4 regions of the Aeribacillus sp. JST-2 genome follow, and region 3 is predicted to be linked to each of the others. Evidence: riboswitches for the same ligand, from Rfam matches in the RefSeq annotation. Region 3 holds a riboswitch; each other region holds the start of a gene.
What was found. A riboswitch is a leader RNA that binds a small molecule or an ion and turns the genes downstream of it on or off. The one in region 3 is predicted to bind thiamine pyrophosphate.
Positions count from the first base shown of each region.

Region 1: it holds a riboswitch for thiamine pyrophosphate, as region 3 does, so the genes downstream of both, AC0KTX_RS10920 (acetylornithine deacetylase) here and thiT (energy-coupled thiamine transporter ThiT) in region 3, are expected to answer to the same signal.
Region 2: it holds a riboswitch for thiamine pyrophosphate, as region 3 does, so the genes downstream of both, tenI (thiazole tautomerase TenI) here and thiT (energy-coupled thiamine transporter ThiT) in region 3, are expected to answer to the same signal.
Region 4: it holds a riboswitch for thiamine pyrophosphate, as region 3 does, so the genes downstream of both, thiC (phosphomethylpyrimidine synthase ThiC) here and thiT (energy-coupled thiamine transporter ThiT) in region 3, are expected to answer to the same signal.

Region 1 is NZ_JBVVUU010000019.1:36,216-39,760, reverse strand. Features, by position in the region: gene tenA (thiaminase II) at 1-106, opposite strand, end outside; gene AC0KTX_RS10920 (acetylornithine deacetylase) at 139-1,404, opposite strand; TPP riboswitch at 1,529-1,629, opposite strand; gene AC0KTX_RS10915 (hypothetical protein) at 1,696-2,355, opposite strand; gene AC0KTX_RS10910 (YhgE/Pip family protein) at 2,952-3,545, opposite strand, start outside.
Region 2 is NZ_JBVVUU010000005.1:83,281-86,825, reverse strand. Features, by position in the region: gene AC0KTX_RS04495 (monovalent cation:proton antiporter family protein) at 1-1,237, shown strand, start outside; TPP riboswitch at 1,296-1,405, shown strand; gene tenI (thiazole tautomerase TenI) at 1,462-2,091, shown strand; gene thiO (glycine oxidase ThiO) at 2,078-3,193, shown strand; gene thiS (sulfur carrier protein ThiS) at 3,200-3,403, shown strand; gene AC0KTX_RS04475 (thiazole synthase) at 3,410-3,545, shown strand, end outside.
Region 3 is NZ_JBVVUU010000012.1:67,752-71,296, forward strand. Features, by position in the region: gene menC (o-succinylbenzoate synthase) at 1-734, shown strand, start outside; gene thiT (energy-coupled thiamine transporter ThiT) at 1,005-1,568, opposite strand; TPP riboswitch at 1,628-1,730, opposite strand; gene AC0KTX_RS08675 (DUF418 domain-containing protein) at 1,900-3,111, shown strand; gene AC0KTX_RS08680 (AbrB family transcriptional regulator) at 3,196-3,545, shown strand, end outside.
Region 4 is NZ_JBVVUU010000003.1:147,035-150,579, forward strand. Features, by position in the region: gene AC0KTX_RS03010 (hypothetical protein) at 1-15, opposite strand, end outside; gene floA (flotillin-like protein FloA) at 44-1,036, opposite strand; gene AC0KTX_RS03020 (NfeD family protein) at 1,055-1,759, opposite strand; TPP riboswitch at 2,017-2,132, shown strand; gene thiC (phosphomethylpyrimidine synthase ThiC) at 2,262-3,545, shown strand, end outside.

The DNA.
Region 1 (3,545 bases), on a different contig from region 3:
ATTTGTCGATATCCAGCGTCCCATTGCCGATTCCTTGAACAAACGGATGATGGTAACTCGCTTCCCAAATCGGTTTTGCAGTTTTATACAATCGGTCTGTAAACATTTGAATTACCCCTTTCGCAGCTTTTGTAATTGTCATCGTTTTTTCTGATACCAATCAAATAAAAACGCGATCAGCGATTTTGTAAATGTTTTTAATTGGGGGATGGACAGCTTTTCATTCACCGAGTGTGCATCTTCAAGCGTGCCCGGTCCATATAAAACGACGGGAATTCCCGCTTCACTCAGCCAGCCGCCGTCTGTCACAGTAGGGGACATCGTCAGCTTTGCTTCCTCATTAAATGCCAGTTTATGTGCTTTTTGTAATGTTTTCACTCCGAGTGAATGTTCGTCATATGAAAAAGCTGGGAAAATTTCTCCTCGATCTTCAATCATCGATGTGCCGCCCCATTTAAATTTCGGAGGATATTTCCGAAGCCATGGATCAGCCATTGCAACATGATGGATATGTTCTTCAATTTCCCGGATCACCTCTACATAATGCTCTTCCGGGTAATAATGAACGGTAATCCAAAGGGAACATTTATCGGCCACAAAAGCGGCGTGCCTTCCACCTTCAATCACTGCAGGATTAATTGTGGCAGAACCAGGCGGAAAGCCTTTGCTCGTTTTCATCACTGCCCAATGCTGTTCAAGCTCTCGCAGTCCTTCAATAATTTTCATCATTTTTTCAATCGCGCTTGCCCCAAAAAGCTTCCCGCCGGCATGAATCATTTGTCTTCTCGTGCCATCGTGAAATGTCTCGGGGCTTTCAATCGTAATCCAGCCCGTGATCACCCCGCCTTGCCCTTGTATTTCACAGTTGCTTGAATCGACAACGATGGCAAAATCAGCTCGATATCCCCGGTCGCAGCACGATTTTGTTCCTGCTTCGCCTACTTCTTCTCCGACAACGGACTGAAAAATGATATCCCCTCCCGGCTCAATACCGTTTTCTTGCAGCAGCTTTAATGCAAACAGACTGGCAGCCATTCCCCCTTTCATATCCGCTACACCGCGTCCGTATATGTAATCCCCTTTAACCGTTGCCTCAAAAGGAGGCGTTAACCATTCTTCTCCCTCTTCGATTGAAGCGACATCAATATGCCCGTTAATAATTAAACTGTGGTAATTTTCTGGATCTTTTCCTTTTTTCGTTCCTACTACGACTGGATCTTGTTCATATAAATCCCATTGATCAATGGAAAAGCCGATGTCTTCCAAATATGAGGCGACATACTTTTGAGCCTCTTTTGCATTTCTTGCCGGAGGGCTCGGCGTTTCAAACGATACGAGTGTTTTTAGAAGATTCAGAAGTTCTTCTTCCCTTTCATCAATTTGCTGAAATAACGTTTGTAACACGTTGTCTCCCCTTTCTTAACATTTTGTTTTGAAAAATGGTTTGCCAACCAGCCTTGTAATGCAAAAAGCCCGTTCCCAATATAAGGGAACGGGCAAGTATATACAAAACCCATAGACAGGTTTCGATATTACTGCACCACTTCCCTACGCTAGTATGATCTAGATCAGGTTCAAAGGGTCAAGGCACACGCCTTTCTCAGCCTTTCGGCTCCCCTAGTGGTTGATAATTCTATGAAATTTTGATTTTATTACATTAAATCATATCGTTTGCAAAATGACAAGCTGGTTGCGTCATCTTTTAGCCGTCTTGAGCAGTTCTCGATAGCCGATCCTCGTAAACTGGAGATGTTCATCAATATAATTCTCTCTTTGCAAATGGCGGATCGCCTCATCAGACAGTTGTATGTGCACCTGTTGAAACTTCTGGTTGAGTTCGTCAAACGAACTGTTTAAAATAAATTCTGCCCCGAGGATCTGAACAATTCGTTCCATCTCCGGATCTCTTTTCAACAACAAGTGAGCAACTCTGTCTTTCATAAGCACAAGCTCTTGTTTCAACTTGGAAGCTTCATTCTCCTTTTCGCGAATTCGAAGTCGGTACATTTGTTTTTCTTCTTCACCGATATTCGCTCTCGTCAAAAGCTCCTCCAATAATTGTGTTTTATCTAGCTCCAATTTATTTAACTGCTGTTCTTTTTTCATCATTTCCGTCTCGTTGATCCAATCGCTTTGAACAAACTCCTTTTTCCCCTCTTTATTGACCGGTCCAATCCGATCCATTTTTCGATACAAAAGAAATACGAGAACGACTAAACATCCGTTCATTAGCAAGGTTAAAAAACGGACTAGGACATCATTAAAGGCGATGAAATAAAAAAGAACCAATACAACAACCACTGCAATGAGCACTTTCAATAAGGTTATCACAAGATTTGTCGGCTGCTTTGTCAACCTTCCCAATCTCCTTCTCTTTCAAAATAAAGCAAATTTAATTATAGCGAATATGGATCAAAAATTCGAGAAGAAAAACATGTTTTTATATTAGCAAAAATTGAAAATCTGTAAGCCATTTTTGCGAAAATCAAAAATGAAAAGTCTTCGCTGAAAGAAACAGCGCTTCATTTTTCCGGGAAACATTTCTTAGGGCATCGAAAACAGTGATTTTTTGGCCTCTTCCCCGGAACGATCAAAAAAAAGTCCATTTTAGATGTTTATTGTTCGCAAATAAAAAAAGAGAATGTTGATATAACAGCATTCTTGGGTTTTAAATGTAATCTCTGTTAGCTGCTTCACGATTAAAGACGACACTATAAAAAATTCAGTATTAGTCATTGGATTTATAATTGTTCTTTTAACTGCAATATCTGCTGCAATTTACAGAAAAAATCAAAAAGGATAAAGGAAACTACTCTAATCCTTTTTTAATTGTGGCTGTCCAAAAAGATACTGACTTTTTGGAGCTCCTATATTTTCAGAAAAAATCGAAAAAATACAAAAGCCAGTGGAGAAAAACGAGTTGTTTTTCTCTCTGGCTTCGTTTTAGGAACTTATCGGACAGCCCCGGAAGCTGTGGAATCGTTATGTTGTGCAAATTGTTTATGGAACAAAGCTATAAAAAGAACAACTAAAAGGAGCAAAAACAAAGTGAAAAAGATTGCTAAGATTAGCGCTTCGTTTCGTAAATAAGGCATATCACCCGTTGAAATCACGGCCTTAAATCCGGAAACCGAATGCGTCATCGGCAGCCATTTTCCGATCTGTTGAAAGAAATCGGGAACAAGTTCAATCGGATACGTCCCACCGCTGGAAACTAGTTGCAAAATCAGCAAAATGACCGCAATAAATCTTCCCGGATCGGCCATGGAGGTTGTTAAAAATTGAATGATGGCCATGAATGTAATGCTTGTCAAAACAGAAAATAGATAAAATGCAGGCAAGCTTTCAACTTTAAGTCCTAAACCAAATAGCAAAATAGAATCGGCAATCACGGCTTGCAATGCAGCTATGAAAAATAAAGTTGCGAATTTGCTGACAAACCAAGAGAATGCGGATTTTGGCTGATCAGCCGGCTTTCGCAGAGGATAAATGATCGTCAGCATCAGCGCTCCAACCCACAACCCTAAAGATAAAAAGTAAGGGGC
Region 2 (3,545 bases), on a different contig from region 3:
TTTATTTTTTATCGGCAAACGATTCAAAAGCCGCTCCTTTATTGAAACCATGTCGAAAGGAACCATTCAAATAGGAACAAGAGCCGTTTTTACGCTCATCCTTGTTCTTGTCGGTCTTTCCGAAACACTCGGAGCCGAGAATATTTTAGGAGCTTTTCTCGCCGGAGTGCTTGTTTCCCTTCTCTCGCCAAATCCAGATATGGTGCAAAAACTTGATTCCTTTGGCTACGGTTTTTTGATTCCGATCTTTTTTGTTATGATCGGTGTCGATTTAAACCTATGGGAACTGATCAAAGACCCGCAATTATTGATTTTAATCCCTTTGCTTTTTTTAGCATTATTTATTTCAAAAATCCTGCCGGTGTTTATTTTGAGAAATTGGTATGACACGAAAACAACGGTCGCTTCGGCCTTTTTGTTAACGTCCACTTTATCGCTCGTGATTGCCGCTGCCGAAATCGGGGTGAAAATCGGCATCATCAATGATGGAATGGCCGATGCATTAATTTTAGTAGCGGTTTTGACAAGCATCGTTTATCCGATCGGTTTTCAAAAACTTTTCCCTAAGAAGCTTGCTGAGCAGCCAAAGCTGAAAGTGGCGTTTATCGGCGCCAATCAAATGACACTGCCTGTCACAAGGGAATTAGATAAACATTTATATGAAACAACGGTCTATCATACACAGCAAGATAAAATTGATAAGGTGATAGCTCAATCGCTTTTTAAAATTGAAGAATTGGAAGACTACCGCTTAGAAACTTTAGAGGCCCGCAAGGTATTTGATGCAGATATTCTTGTCGTAGCGACTGGCAAAGAAAAAAGAAATGCAGAAATAGCAGCATTTGCCAAAGAATACGGCGTCAAACGGGTCATCGCCAGTGTTTCTTCTCCTGAATTGGATGAAGCGTTGAAGGAAAAAGACATTGATGTATTCTCTGTCATGCTGTCGACAAAAACGCTCCTTAGAGCCTTAATCGAAACGCCAAGTATAATGAAAATATTGACGGACAATGATTCCATCCTTTATCAAATCAACATGAACAACTATAAGTATGATGGAACAAAAATCCGTCATTTCCCGTTCATAGGCGATTGTATTTTCGTCCGTATTTTCCGCGGCAAAGATTCCATCGTCCCTCATGGCGATACGGAGCTGAAAACCGGGGATCGGCTGATTGTAACCGGATCGCGCGAATATGTGAACGAGTTGAAGCAGGAATTACAATTTGGTGAATAATCTTTTAAAAGAAAACATCTTATGATAACATGAAACTATGAAAATAAAATCATTACCAATGATCCACTAGGGGAGCCTTGTTGAAAGGCTGAGATTAAAGTGCAGACTTTAAGACCCTTTGAACCTGATCTGGGTGATGCCAGCGTAGGGAAGTGGAAGAGGGAAAAATGAACAAGTGTCAAAACAATCCCGCCGCCACTTTCCAATAAGGAAAGTGGTTTTTTATGTGGAAAGGAATGAATGCATTGGAGCTCCATGCAGTGACTGATGGTTCAAAATCGGTTGAACAACTTGCCGATATAATTTTATCTATTTCCGCTTCTGTTGATTATGTACATATTCGTGAAAAAGAAAAAAAAGCGGGTGAGATCATCCGCCTGATCGAGCTCCTGATAAAAAGCGGATTTCCCAATCAAAAGCTTGTGATCAATGACAGGCTCGATGTAGCCCTAGTGACGGGCATCCGCAATGTGCATCTTCCGGGGCGCGGGATCCCCGTTCAAAAAGTCAAAGGTGCTTTTCCGGACATCAGAACAGGAGTGAGTGTTCATTCATTGGAAGAGGCGGTAACAGCTGAGAAAGATGGAGCCGATTATATCATGTTCGGGCACATCTTCCAAACGAACTGCAAAAAGGGAAAGGCTCCGAAGGGAGTTGATGTGCTAAGGAAAATTACCGAATGCGTCAAAATACCGGTCATTGCAATCGGAGGAATTGAGCCGGGGAATATTAAGCAAGTGTTAGAACAAAGAGCGGCTGGAGCGGCTGTCATGTCATACATTTTTTCTAGCAGCGATCCTGAAAATGCCGCCAAGCTGCTGAGGAGAGGAGAGAAAGCAAGTGAAGGCTTTTGATGTCGGTATTGTCGGCGGAGGAATCATCGGGCAAGGAATAGCTTACCAACTGGCGAAGGAAGGGTTAAAAGTCGCCGTTTTTGAAGGGGGAACCATCGGCGGAAAAGCAACGTCTGCTGCAGCCGGAATGCTTGGCGCACATTCAGAAAATGAAGAAAGAGATATTTTTTATGAATTGTGTTTAGAAAGCCGAAATTTATATGAAACTCTTTCAGCAGAATTAATGGAGCAAACCGGCATTGACATTGAACTTATCAATGAAGGCATGTACCGCTTGGCTTTCACGGAGGAAGAAGCGGTTGAATTACAAAAACTGGCTGAGACAAATGTGGAGTTTGAATTTCATCCCCGAGAATATGCTTTCGAGAATGAACCAAGTTTATCAAAATCAATCAAAGGCGCTCTTTGGCTGAAGGGCGACGGTCAAGTGAAAGGATCGTCTGTTTGCCATGCCTTTCTGAAAGGCGCTCAAAAATTTGGTGCGAAAGTTTTTGAACAATGTCCTGTCATTGAAATAAAAAAAGAAGCCGGCGGATACAAGATTTCCACTCCTTCTGGATCATTTTTATCCAATAAAGTTATCGTGGCAAGCGGGGTATGGAGCGGTATTTTTTTTGAACAATTGGGATTAAACAATCCAATGAAGCCGGTGAAAGGGGAATGTTTTGCCGTCAAACCGAAAAAGATTATCATCAAGAAAACCTTGTTTTACGATCACTGCTACATTGTTCCGAAAAAGGACGGAAAGGTCATTATCGGAGCGACATCATATGAAAATGATTGGGATGCAAATCCAACTGTGAAAGGAATTTCTGGATTGATGACGAAAGTGCAAAAGCTTATTCCGTCCATAGGGGATGAGCCGATCGTTGATGCGTGGTCATCGCTGCGGCCGCAAACAGAAGACAGCTGGCCGTATTTTGGTGAGCACCCCGAATATAACGGAATCTATTTTGCCACCGGTCATTATCGGAACGGCATTTTGCTCGCACCGATCACTAGTTTAATCATGAAAGATATAATTTTGAACACGAAGAAGTATCAACGTTTTCTCAACGCTTTTTCATTAAATAGACTTTGTTCAGGCGCAAAGGGGAGGTGATGGTCTGTGAAGCTCCGCATAAACGGCCAGCAGATGGAAGTGCAAAACGATATTCAAAATGTTCAAGATTTGCTGGCCTCTTTTCAATTGCAAGACCGCATCTTAGTTGTGGAATTAAATGGGGAAATTGTTTCGAAAGAACAATACAGCACCCAAAGCATCCATGATGGGGATCAAGTGGAAATAGTCCATTTTGTTGGGGGAGGATGATATAATATGTTGAAAATAGGAAATAAAACATTTCAATCAAGATTGCTGCTGGGAACGGGGAAATATCCGTCATTAGAAATCCAAAAAAAAGCGGTCGAGGTATCTGAAGCGGAAATTTTGACGTTTGCCGTTAGAAGAATGA
Region 3 (3,545 bases):
GAATAAAAAAGGAGATTGAAGTCGGTATTAGCATTGGCATTCAAAAGACTATAACAGATTTATTAATTCTTATTGAACGGTGCTTGGATCAAGGATATAAAAGGGTGAAAATAAAAATTAAACCGGGATGGGATATTGAAGTGATAAAAGAAATCCGCCGCCATTTTCCCGATCTGCCTTTAATGGCAGATGCCAACAGCGCTTACACATTAAAAGATATCAATCATTTAAAAAAATTGGATGAGTATTACTTAATGATGATTGAACAGCCGCTTGACCATGATGATATTATTGATCATAGCCGACTGCAAAAAGAATTGACAACACCGATTTGCCTTGATGAAAGCATTTGCTCTTTGCAAGATGCGCAAAAAGCTGTTGAACTTGGAAGCTGTCGAGTCATCAATTTGAAAATTGCGCGTGTCGGCGGACTGACAGAGGCCAAAAAGATTCATGACTATTGTAAGAGGGCAAATGTTCCTCTATGGTGCGGCGGTATGCTTGATTCAGGTGTCGGACGTGCGCATAATATCGCATTGGCAACGCTTGACCAATTTGTAATTCCGGGGGATATATCAGCTTCCTCAAGGTATTGGGAGGAAGATATTATTGAACCGGAAGTGACGGTTTCCGATGGCACCGTCTCCGTACCAGAAGCGCCAGGAATTGGTTTTAAAGTGGATAGAAAAAAATTAAAAAAATATTTAGTGCAATTCAAGGAGTATTCTTTATGAAGGAAAAAAGTAGGGGCTGTCCGATAAGTCCCTAAAAAGAAGAAAGTGGAGAAAAACAACGCGTTTCTCTCCACTTGCTTTTATATTTTTTCGATTTTTATTTGAAAGTAGCTGGCGAATGCTGGCTACTTTCAGAGGGGTTGTCCGAAAAATGGTTTTTTTAGCCCAATCATGAAAAAAGTAAGACCAAAGAATGCTGTTAAATCAACATTCTTTGGTCTTTTATTTGGAAATATGTGACACTAAAATGGGCTTTTCAGACAGTCCCTTTTATCGATTTAACACTAATTTTGGCGCTGCGAGAATTAAAACGCCTGCAACGATCGCACATAAAATAAACGCGCCAAGCATTGTGACACCATTTACGATGAATGAGTATAAAAAGGCAGACATCCCTTCAGGCGCGTATTGTCCAAAAAAGAAGACTCCGCTGATAAAATGCCAAAAATATCGGGCGAAGCTGCCGACAAATACTCCAATCAATATAAAACCAAGAGCGGATTGTTTCTTTCCTTCTTTCAGCCGGTTTTGAATAGCTGTGCTGAAAAAACCGGAAAATCCTATAAACGTAAAAGCAAGAAAATAATCGATGAGTCCTTGGACAGGCGTATAAATTTCTCCGTCTCCTAAGACAATTTGCAAAATTCCCCATAAAAAGCCGGAAATAAATCCTGCTTTTGCTCCAGAACGGAAAGACAAAATAAATAAAGGCACCATTGCAATGGAAATGGATATGGCTGATGATAACTGGATCGACGGAAGAAAATCAAGAATGACGGCAAGTGCTGCAAAAATGGCCGCTTCCACTAATGTTAATAATCGTTTTCTTTCCAATTATATAACCCCCCTAAGTATGATCCATCAACCAATACCGAGGGGGAAGATCAAAAGCGAATCTTACCATTCCGCATTCCCTTCGCTGGCATTAACCAACAGGTTCAAAGGGTCAGAACGAAAAGACGTTCACTCTCAGCAAATGCTCCCCCTGCGGATTTGTTGATAGAAAGAAGTATTTTTTATATATCTATCATACTTGATAATAAAACCATTGTCATTGAAATGGTATAAACAGATTGTTTTGTGATCAGTGGAATGGAAGAAGAAAGCGGCAATCGTTTTATTTATGTTAAAATAAGTAAAAAGAAAAAAAGAAAGGGGTAATTTTTTGTCTTCCAACCACACGGAAGATCGGCTGGAAATTGTCGATGCAATACGCGGTTTTGCTCTTTTTGGCATTCTCCTTGTCAATATGGCGCATTTCAGTTATCCGGATGTATATTTAAACGAAATTGGCGAAAGCAATTTTTTTACAAAGAAGTGGAACGGCGCTGACTTTATGACAAGGTTTTTATTAGATCTATTTGTGCAAACGAAGTTTATTACGATGTTTTCCCTTTTATTCGGATTTGGCGCCGTTGTCATGAGAGAACGGGCATTACGGAAAGGAAAAATGTTTGTTCCGGTCTATATTCGGAGGCTGTTTGTGCTTTTTTTATTTGGTTTGATCCATTCATTTTTCATTTGGGACGGCGATATTTTAACGGATTATGCGCTATTGGGGTTGATCTTGCTATTGTTTCAAAAATCAAGTGGCAAAACTTTGCTGATTTGGGCGGCTTTTTTTTATCTTTTATATACCCTTCACCTTGGCATCCTTGCTGCCGCAGAACAATATGATGTGATGAATGGCGGCATAGATCAGGAATACATCGAACGAATGGAAAAGGAAGCTGAACAATCACTCCAAACATATCAAAAAGGCGGTTTTGCTGATATTTTCCAGAGGAGAATTCATGATCGCTTGTTCTACTTATCAATGTCAGGTTTATGGCCGTTTCATCCGCACATTTACTTGTTGAACATGCTGCCATATTTAAGCATGTTTTTAGTCGGGATGGCTTTTGCAAAACAAAGGCTTTTCCATGACCCGAATAAACATATGCGTTTGTTAAAACTTGTTTGGATTGTTGGGCTATTGGCTGGTCTTCCGATCAGTGCCTTTTCTGTTGCGGCCGATCACGTTTACTTGATTGTCGGTGCGCCATTTCTGATGCTTTTTTATGTGATTTCGTTCATTTTTTTATCTTTTCGGCCATTTTTTAAAAAAATCATTTGTTTTTTGGCGCCAGCTGGACGTATGTCGCTAACGAATTACATCTTGCAATCAATGATTTGCACATTCATTTTTTATAATATAGGGCTAGGTTTATATGGCAAAGTTGGGCCGTTTGCAGGCTTGCTGTTGTCTATTGCCGTTTTTGCTGTCCAAATTATTTTTAGCATTGTCTGGTTTCAACATTTTCGCCAAGGTCCGCTGGAGTGGATATGGAAAACGGCTGCTTATTTAAGCGCTCAACCCTTTCGCTTGCGAAAATAAATATTTGCATCTATTTTTTAACCTTCAATAAAGCATTTTTTGTTTCCGTCATGTTTGAAGGAATCGGGTCTCGGGGTGATGAATATGAAAAAATTTTTATTGACAGTGGTGCTGGCCCTTTTTGGCGGATTTCTATTTGACTGGATAGGGATTTTTTTGCCTTGGATGCTTGGTCCGATGTTTGCGGTCATGGTTGGCAAAAAATTTTTCCGTGATTTAACTTGGCCTTACATTTTAAGGCAATTAGGACTCGTTGTTTTAGGTTTGCAGCTCGGCCATTCGTTCACTAAAGAAGCGACGGCAAACATGTTCTCTCATTTGCCGTTGATGCTTGCCGCAACCATTCTCATTTTAATGTTTTCGATCGCAGCGGCTCTTTTGACTTCTAAAATGGTGCATATTAATCAAAATACTGCTTTGCTCGGAAGTATTCC
Region 4 (3,545 bases), on a different contig from region 3:
TTCAAAAAATTCCAACAGTGCACCTCCCTGATCCATTATGCGGTCATTCGTCTTCTTCTCCGGAAGGGTCTTTTGTTATTTTTCCGATTGCATTGCGCATGTTCGTATCAGCAGTAATATTTTTCATATTCATATAATCCATCACTCCGATATTTCCGGATTTTAAAGCTTCGGCCATCGCCAGCGGAACTTTGGCTTCCGCTTCAACTACTTTTGCCCGCATTTCTTCAACGCGTGCGCGCATCTCTTGTTCTCTCGCCACAGCCATCGCCCTGCGCTCTTCTGCTTTAGCTTGCGCAATGTTTTTATCTGCTTCCGCTTGGTCTGTTTGCAAGATGGCGCCAATGTTTTTGCCAATATCAACATCAGCGATGTCAATTGATAAAATTTCAAAAGCTGTTCCAGAATCCAAGCCCTTATTTAATACTGTTTGGGATATCATATCGGGATTTTCAAGCACCTTTTTATGGTCATCGGATGAACCGATTGTGCTGACAATCCCTTCACCAACACGGGCAATGATTGTTTCTTCTCCTGCACCGCCGACCAATCTGTCGATGTTCGCTCTTACCGTAATGCGCGCCTTTGCTTTTACTTCTATTCCATCCATGGCAACACCGGCAATAAATGGAGTCTCAATCACTTTCGGATTCACGCTCATTTGAACCGCTTCCAACACGTCTCTTCCTGCCAAATCAATGGCGGCGCAGCGTTCAAAACTCAGCTCAATGTTTGCCCTTTCGGCAGCGATTAATGCGTTGACAACCCTATCTACATTTCCGCCTGCCAAATAGTGGCTTTCCAATTGATTTGTTGTAACATTTAAACCGGCTTTATGAGCTTTAATCAGCGGATTGATCACTCTGCTTGGAATCACTCTGCGCAGCCTCATGCCAATCAGTGTAAAAATGCTGATTCTCACCCCCGCTGCCAGAGCGGAGATCCAAAGCATAACAGGGACAAAGGAGAATAAAATCGCCAAGAAAATAAGCGCAATCACGATAAGACCCATCATGAGATAAACGGAAGGATCCATTTCTATACCTCCTATTTTTTAGTTGATTTCCCTGACAACAATCCGGGGTCCTTCTGCCTTCACCACTAAAACTTTTTTGCCTTGATCAATATAGGTGCCTTCAGTAACAACATCGAGCCGTTCATTGTCGATCATGACGGTTCCTGAAGGCCGCAATACAGTTAGCGCTACACCTTGTTTGCCGATTAAATCAGTACGGGTTTGATTGGATACATAGCCTTTTTCCGTACTAGTCGAATCTTGTAAAATGATTTTTTTAAACCACTTCATACGTTTTCCTATCACCTTTGACATAATAAATATCGCTAAAAAGGAAACAGATCCCGCAATCAACAAGGAAACGGCCATATGCCCAATGTTTTCAGCTGCAAACAGCAAACTTAAAACCACTAAAATCAACCCGATCGTTCCAGTAATCCCTCCGGGTAAAAAAAATTCCAGGAGAAGGAGCATACTTCCAGCCGCAAACAACATAACAGTTTCCCAGCCTGCCAGACCGGCAATATGATGACCGTAAAAAAACAAAAACAGCGAGGTCAGTCCAATGAAGCCGGGTGCACCGAATCCAGGACGGTATAATTCTAAAATGAGCCCTAAACACCCAAATGATAATAAAACCGGAATGACATATTGGTTTGTTAGAAACTTTGCCATTTTTTCAGAAAGCGTATCATCTGCCTGCAAGTTATTTGCATCCATCAAATCGATGTCGCGATCCGCCATCGCTTCGGCAAAAACAGGCCTTTCGAAGGATTTGACCTCATAAAAAGACGGGAAAACAAAGGACAGAATGAAAAACAGAATGCAAAAAGCAAAAAATTTATTTGGCTTCAGGCCTCTCCCTCCCTTGTTGTGATGAATATTATTACGAGCAAATGTGCAGAAAGTTTCAGAAATCAACGATACTGTAAAAATGCCATGAAACAAAAAAACTATTTTCATTATTTTGACATTATGTTATTATTTAAAAAAACACTATAACCATCTACTAGGGGTGTCCAATTAGCTGGACTGAGAGAAGAACGCGTCTAAAGTTCTTCAACCCTTTGAACCTGATCTGGATGATGCCAGCGTAGGGAAGTAGGTAGCGGGAGTTTTTGTATTGCCTTCTTTGTCTATATTGAATCGATCGGGTTTGCGCTAAAGCGAACCCGTTTTTATTTTTAACATCTCCCCTCCTATTCTCTATGCACATCTTCAGATAAAAAATGGAGGAGGAGAAAAAATGAAACATTATTTCGATGACATGCAGTTCCCAGCAAGCAAAAAAATTTATGTGACTGGATCAAGACCCGACATTCGCGTTCCGATGCGGGAAATTCAATTAACTCCCACGAAAACGGAAGCGGGAACATTTGAAAATGAACCTATAAAAGTTTACGACACGAGCGGCCCCTACACAGATCCTGATTTTCAAGCAGATATTCATAAAGGGTTGCCGGCTGTGCGCAAACAGTGGATTTTAGACCGTCATGATGTTGTGGAATATGATGGGCGCCAGGTAAAGCCGGAAGATAATGGATTCCGCAAGGAGGAAGATCAAAATATTACCACACCTTTTCATCGAAAGCCTTTCAAAGCCAAAAAAGGTGCTGTCGTTACACAAATGCACTATGCAAAAAAAGGGATCATCACCCCTGAGATGGAGTTTGTGGCCATTCGTGAAAACATGGATCCTGAATTTGTTCGTCAAGAAGTTGCCGCCGGCAGGGCCATCATCCCGTCCAATATTAATCACCCGGAAAGTGAACCGATGATCATCGGCCGGAATTTTCATGTAAAAATTAATGCCAACATCGGCAATTCAGCTGTAACATCGTCAATCGAAGAAGAAGTTGAGAAGATGCTTTGGGCCATTCGCTGGGGTGCTGATACGATCATGGATCTCTCAACAGGGAAAAATATTCATGCAACAAGAGAATTTATCATCCGCTACTCGCCCGTACCGGTTGGAACCGTTCCGATTTACCAAGCGCTCGAAAAAGTTAATGGCGTTGCTGAAGAGTTAACATGGGAAATCTACCGCGACACATTAATCGAACAAGCAGAACAAGGCGTCGATTATTTTACCATCCATGCCGGCGTGCTGCTTCATTATATACCTTTGACAGTCAATCGGACGACCGGAATCGTTTCCCGCGGCGGTTCGATCATGGCGCAGTGGTGTCTCGCGCATCATCAAGAAAACTTTTTATACACCCATTTTGAAGAAATTTGCGAAATTTTAAAAACATATGATATTGCCGTTTCATTAGGTGACGGTTTGCGTCCTGGATCTATTCGGGATGCCAATGATGAAGCGCAATTTGCCGAATTGAAAACGCTCGGTGAATTGACGGAAATCGCCTGGAAACATGATGTCCAAGTTATGATTGAAGGTCCTGGACACATTCCAATGCATAAAATTAAGGAAAATGTTGATTTGGAAAATGAAATTTGCAAAGGGGCTCCTTTTTATACCCTCGGTCCGTTGACAACCGATATTGCCCCAGGCTATGATCATATTACT